2 regions of the Aliivibrio fischeri ATCC 7744 genome follow, and region 2 is predicted to be linked to the other one. Evidence: riboswitches for the same ligand, from Rfam matches in the RefSeq annotation. Region 2 holds a riboswitch; the other holds the start of a gene.
What was found. Region 2 has a riboswitch for fluoride ahead of AVFI_RS00120 (voltage-gated chloride channel family protein). Riboswitches for the same ligand answer to the same signal wherever they lie in the genome.
Positions count from the first base shown of each region.

Region 1: linked by a shared signal. The riboswitch ahead of AVFI_RS15020 (iron-sulfur cluster assembly scaffold protein) and the one ahead of AVFI_RS00120 (voltage-gated chloride channel family protein) in region 2 are both predicted to bind fluoride.

Region 1 covers NZ_CP092713.1:315,076-318,481, forward strand. Annotated here, with positions in the region: gene AVFI_RS15010 (cytochrome b/b6 domain-containing protein) at 1-497, opposite strand, end outside; gene AVFI_RS15015 (c-type cytochrome) at 631-1,062, shown strand; fluoride riboswitch at 1,217-1,282, shown strand; gene AVFI_RS15020 (iron-sulfur cluster assembly scaffold protein) at 1,433-2,125, shown strand; gene AVFI_RS15025 (GGGtGRT protein) at 2,140-3,114, shown strand; gene AVFI_RS15030 (LysE family translocator) at 3,205-3,406, opposite strand, start outside.
Region 2 covers NZ_CP092712.1:26,916-30,321, reverse strand. Annotated here, with positions in the region: gene thiC (phosphomethylpyrimidine synthase ThiC) at 1-185, opposite strand, end outside; TPP riboswitch at 374-486, opposite strand; gene AVFI_RS00120 (voltage-gated chloride channel family protein) at 908-2,287, opposite strand; fluoride riboswitch at 2,414-2,481, opposite strand; gene AVFI_RS00115 (hypothetical protein) at 2,586-2,780, opposite strand; gene AVFI_RS00110 (M16 family metallopeptidase) at 2,862-3,406, opposite strand, start outside.

The DNA.
Region 1 (3,406 bases), on a different replicon from region 2:
GCCCAAACAAGTGGCTTTGAGCGTAATTTATAAAAGAGAATGGTGACTAAATGCAATACGACTAATACAGGTAATAAGCGTGCACATATTCCATGCAGAGTAACAAAAACATCAAAGACATTGTCATTTAAAACAATATCGGCATAAGGGATGTGATCGAATAATCCTGCTAATGCAATTCCAGTAATGCATTGAATAAATAAGGTGGAAATTAACCCAATAACCATCCAAGATCCCGCTGGATTATGACCTGCTTTTGATGGTTCTTTTCCTAATAAGTAAGAAATTGTACGTTTTGGAGAAGAAATAAATTGCTTAAAACGGCTCGTGTCACTTCCGATAAAGCCCCAAACAATACGCCATAAAATAAGAGTAAAAAGCGCCAAACCTAAATAGATATGTGGCCCTTCTCCATTAAAACCACTTGCGGCTAATCCGATAAAAAGCAGTGCTTGAAGCCAATGATATATGCGTGTTGGTAAATCCCAAATTTTCATTTCTTGTTCCTAATTAATGGATGTTTTAACTAACTGAAAGATAATTTACACCACAACAGTTGCATGTGCAACTGTTGTGGTGTAAATTAAATGCAACTCGAAGCGAGACAGACATCTATTAAGAGAGAACGTAATGAAAAAATTAGTAATTAGTTTATGTGTTTTATTACCAAATATTGCATTTGCTCAAGCGAGTGTTGACCTAATTAACGCAAGACAACAGGCTTTTGTACATATAGAAAATCAATCAGAGCAAGTAGAAGAGATGATGGATGAAAATGTACTAAATTGGAGCGAAATTGAATCGATCAGTCAGCAATTGGTTCAACATAGTCAATTATTAAATACGGCTTTTACTGAAGGGAGCCAAGAAGGCAGTAAAGCAAAAAAAGCGGTGTGGGATAAACCGGAAAAGTTTAATCAACTGATGAAAGAGATGGATAGTGGTTTTGCTTTGCTATATCAAGCAAGCCAACAACAAGATAAAGAGGCGGCAGAAGCTGGTTTAGAGCAGGCGCAGGATACCTGTAATGGATGCCATCGTAGTTATCGTTCACGATTTTAAGTTTTAAGTAATATTACATTACGTTGTATTACTCAGATTAAATAGTGATAAATACTCAATCTTTATGGTTTATCTAATATAAAAGTTGGATTTAATATATAAAATAAGTCTAATAACCCTGTTGCGACTGCGTGTTCTTTGGAGCTAATATTGAATACGTAAAGGTGATGGGGTTCCACCTACTTAACCGCCAATGTTGGCTGATGACTCCTACAGAATAGAGAACAGGTGTATCTGTTGAACGAACGTTTTGTATCAATCCAAATAAGTATCTTTATAGTTACTTATCTAGATTGAGATTGTTGTTCGCTCTTGGTCTGTAGGTCATATACCCTCCTACACCTGTTTTCCTTACCAACGGGAAAACATTATGCAATATGCATCTGAAATTCAAACCATGTGCCCTATTCAAAGAGGCGACCTTCACCCATCAGCACCAATTCCTGTTGAAGGACGAATGATTAACCCAAAAGAAGTGATAGCGATTTCTGGATTAAGTCATGGCGTAGGTGCTTGTGCTCCTCAGCAAGGAGCGGCCAAATTAACTTTAAATGTGAAAGAAGGCATTATTGAAGAAGCACTGATCGAAACGATTGGCTGCTCTGGAATGACGCACTCTGCGGCAATGGCAGCAGAGATCCTTACAGGAAAAACCATTTTAGAAGCAATGAATACGGATTTGGTATGCGATGCAATTAATGTTGCGATGCGTGAAATATTTCTTCAATTTGCTTATGGTCGAACTCAATCTGCTTTCTCTGAAGGTGGTTTAGAGGTTGGAGCTGCATTAGAAGATTTAGGTAAAACCAAACGAAGCCAAGTTGGTACGAGTTATTCAACTAATGCAAAAGGTGTGCGTTATATGGAATTAGCCGAAGGATACGTAACTCGTTTAGGTCTTGATGAAGATAGTGAAGTGATTGGTTATGAGTATTTGAATCTTGGAAAAATGATGGCAGATATTGGAAAAGGTATTTCTGCTGATGAAGCGTTAAAAGGTGCTAAGGGGACTTATGGACGCTTTTCTGAAGCAGTAAAAACTGTCGATCCACGTCAAGAATAATTGAGGTCATCATTATGAATACAAATATCCAAACATTACTTAAAGAAATGAACTTCTCAACACTTGATCAAGCATATGATTATTGCGTTGAAGCTGGGATCGATCCTAAAAAATTGGTATTAGATACTCAGCCGATTGCTTTTGATAATGCGTGTGATGCTTATACTTTAGGCTCTGCTTTAGCACTATTTCGAAAAGCAAACAGTGCGGTAACCGCTGCAACTATGATTGGTGAAGGGCTACAAGCATTTTGTAAAAAAGGGAGTGTTGCTGAGCAGCGTCAAGTTGGGCTTGGCCATGGTGCATTAGCAGCTCGTTTATTATCGGAAGAAACTCAGTGCTTTGCATTTTTAGCTGGTCATGAGTCTTTTGCTGCTGCTGAAGGAGCGATTAAAATTGCATTAAATGCAAATAAATCACGTCATACACCATTAAGAGTGGTATTAAATGGCTTAGGTAAAGATGCCGCTTATCTTATCTCGCGTATTAATGGTTTTACTTATGTAAGAACAGAATTTAATTACCAAACCGGTGAATTGGTTGAAGTAGGTAGAAAGCGTTTTTCGCAAACAGAGCGTGGGGATATTTTATGTTATGGTGCGGATGATGTTCGTGAAGGCACCGCTATTATGCATGCTGCAAATGTTGATGTGAGTATTACGGGGAATTCAACGAACCCTACACGTTTTCAGCACCCTGTTGCTGGCATTTATAAACAAGAACGTTTATCTCAAGGAAAACCGTACTTCTCTGTGGCCTCTGGTGGTGGCACAGGACGAACTTTACACCCTGATAATGTGGCTGCTGGTCCTGCATCTTACGGTATGACAGATACCATGGGAAGAATGCATGCAGATGCACAATTTGCTGGAAGTTCATCTGTACCTGCACATGTTGCGATGATGGGTTTTATTGGAATGGGGAATAATCCAATGGTTGGAGCATCGGTAGCTCTGGCGGTAGATATTGATCAACGTTTAAATCGTTAATCTATTTTGAAGAAAATAAGTAGTTATTGAAGTGATAAAAAAGGGGTGAAGCGACAATAGCTTCACCCCTTTTTTGATTTTAGACTAATATTAGTTAGTCATTGCTAACTTAGCGCCAAAGCCCATTAATAAAGAGCTTAGGCCGTATTTTAAGAGGTTTGAAAATGCTTTGCTCTCGGCAATAACCGTTCTGAATTTTGCAGCGAAAACGGCAACGCAAGTAAACCATAGCAAAGCGATAATAGCGGTTGTGATACCAAGCATTCCGAGCATTAAAGGTGATGATGTCTCT
Region 2 (3,406 bases):
AAAATTGGTGATTCTTTGGTACCACCAACTAAACTGTCAGCTAATGAAATCTCTCGCATAGGAACGCGAATATCAGGACGAGAGCCTTCAATATAGACTTTATTTGAATTTGGATATGGTTGAACCGATAACGATTCAATATTGGTTTTAGCATCTAAACGTGCTTGTTTACGGCTTGACGACATAGCAAAATTCCTTGATAAAAATAGAATAATTGCTTGCCGGATTTGAGTTGTAGCAAGAGGTTCTTAGTTTGTGCTGCAGAGAATATCTGTCTGTACTGTTATGCCCACAAGTTAAAAAGAATAAAAGCAGCTAAAATTCAGCTACGTCTGTACCTTTCAATCTGTAGATATGGTTTCATAAACTAAGATGTAAATTGTCTCTTGTTCCCTTCGCAGGTATTAGCCTGATCAGGTTCTACGGATCCCGCACTGCGGTCTCAGCTCGTACTTTAAAAAGCACTAAGCACTCCGACAAGTTTCCTTCAGATCGTTGAATCAAAATCTGAACGTATTCGGAGTATAAAGAAAGTATGCAAGAAATGAAATGGAAGAGAAAAAAGTTATCAAGTGGTTGGCTGAGTTTGTGAGTGAGCGCATATAGAGTTTTACATATCGACAATCCATATTAAACCTTGTGTGCTTCGCAGCAAAAAACCACCTTTGTCATCGGTAGATCTTACACCACCAAATACAATGTTCTTTTTTGTGGAGAAGTACATTAGGTTCGAATCCTCTCCCACAAGGCATATTGAACCTTGTGTGCTTCGTAACAAAAAACCACCTTTGTCATCCGTAGCTCTTACACCAACAAATACAGTGTTATTTTTTGTGGAGAAGCACATTAGGTTCTAATTATCTCTACCAAGTTCTAATCTAGATAAACCACCATGTTTCACGTGAAACTATTTGTCTTTTTTAGTTAGCTTATTCGCTAGGTGTTTTAATGACGATGAATTATGTTCACGATATGACCCTATTTTATTTAGGCCGTCATGATCACGACCATGCTCTAATGTTTTAGAAACAGCAACACGTTGCGAAGAGTAAATACCGGTATGACCACTAAAGTAATAAGCCGTATAACACGCTAATGCGAAATAAGGTAAATACTCAGCACCAAACAATTCTACGCCCATAATCGTACAAGCTAATGGTGTATTGGTTGCAGCTGCAAATACCGCAAGGAAACCCAGAGCAGCAAATAAATCAATCGGAGCCCCCATAACCCAACCTAAGAAGTTACCTAACGTAGCACCAACAAAAAACAACGGTGTTACTTCACCACCTTTATAACCAGCAGCAAGAGTAATCGCAGTTAATACCAGTTTTAAAATCCAGCTATACCACTCTGCTCCACCTTCGGTAAATGCAGAAGTAATACTCACACCACCATCACGACTTGGATAAACACCAATACCAATGTAATCATAGTTGCCAAGTAATTGCGTAATGATGATGACCATCAAACCACCCACAACGACAATCAAATATGGGTTTTTTAGTGTTGCATTAAACAGATCTTTAAAGCCATGAGTCAACTCACCAAACAAATAACCAGCAATACCAAAACCAATTGCAGCAATAATCACTTTAGCCATTAATAAAAGATCGATATCAACAGCATGACCAAACAAGGTGCTAACCTGATCAAAGTTAATTAAATAATGCGTATGATGGGCACCCCAAGCCGAAGCGACCACATTAGCTAAGATAGCAGCCAATAGCGCAGGAATGATGGCATTGAACTTAATACGCCCAATAAACAACACTTCAAGAGCAAAGATGGCTCCAGTAAAAGGCGTTCCAAAAATAGAAGCAAAACCAGCGGCAACACCTGCGGTTAGCATCATTTTTCGGTCATCTTCAGATAGCTTAAAGACTTTAGATAACCAATCGGTTGTTGCACCACCAATTTGAACAGCCGTACCTTCACGACCAGCAGAGCCACCAAATAAATGCGTTATCACCGTAGTAAATAACACTAATGGCCCCATTCTTACTGGAACACCTTCCCCAGCTTGGTGGATTTCATCCATAATTAAGTTATTACCGCCCGCCGAATTTTTACCCCAATTTCGGTAGCTATAAACAATAGCTAAACCCGCAACTGGTAATAAATAAATCAGCCATGGATTCGCAATGCGAGCTTGCGTCGCTTCACTTAGTAACCATAAGAAAAATGCGTTAAATGACCCTACCAATAAAGCAACAGGTAGAATTAGTAATGACCAACGAGCTACTTGAAATAAGTTTTGAAAATTTCGATTAAGAGGATGTGCCATGGATCTCTATCTTTAAATAATGGTTAAACAAAAGGATAGACGATCTTAGAAGAGAAGAGAAATAACAAACTGCTCTACCATAGACGGATCTACCCCAATACGATCAGACTCACTGATCAGGGTAACGCTACAGTAGGAATCATTATCTCTAAAAATAGAGCGGTTAAAGGTGGAAATCCATCACCCGTATTTGGCATAAGAACCAAACAACAATCAGAATGCTACTCCTATCATTTTCAAATGGCAAATAAAAAAGGCACACCTTAGGTATGCCCTTTCAAACTATTCAGTAAATCATTTACCAAGTTAATACAGGAGTGTATCCACTCACCATGTTTGCCATTTTAGTATTAACATTTTCGAATCCTTTCCAAAGTTTTTTTGTTACTGCTGTTTTCTTTGTTCTTGGTTGCTGTTTGCCATACATTTCTTCGTTAAGCATTTTTTTTGCAGCCATTTGACCAAGATAAACAGTACCTAAATCGTAACCCATTTAAACAAAACCCTAGATGATTAATTAAGCAGCGATTTTACTATCTACGCCCTAAAAAACAAGATATAGATCACAAAAAAATCAAATTGGCGTCGATAGATACTTAAATTGATGACTGTTTTTACCAAATGAATATTTTATCAATCTATTTATATCTTCTACATTAACTGAGTTTGCTGTTTCTGAAATACCAAATAGAGCTTCAACTCCGTAGTTGTGTATGGTGTAACGATTTAGCAGCCATGCTTGCTGAGTACTGTTATTTTTTAATGGTTCTAAATCAACCACTAACTGTTTAGCTGCAGCATTTACCTCATTTTCTGTTACTCCACGTAATAAATCTTTTATTACCTTATCAATGGCAGACTCAATAAGTTGTGCATTCTTAGGGTCAACTTGTGCGCCCATAACCCAATGAGGTTTAAACTCACTATCAGCATTCACCATAAGCGCATATGGAGCGTAATCCAAACTTAGTTCTTCTCGAACATAGTGCATCAATCTCTTAGATACTATTCTTTGCAGCATATCCTGAATAAAAATGGATTTTGCAGAGTGATCTTCCAAACCCTGAACTGCGATAAACTGAGAAATATAATGACTACTCTGTTCAGTATTTACCGCCA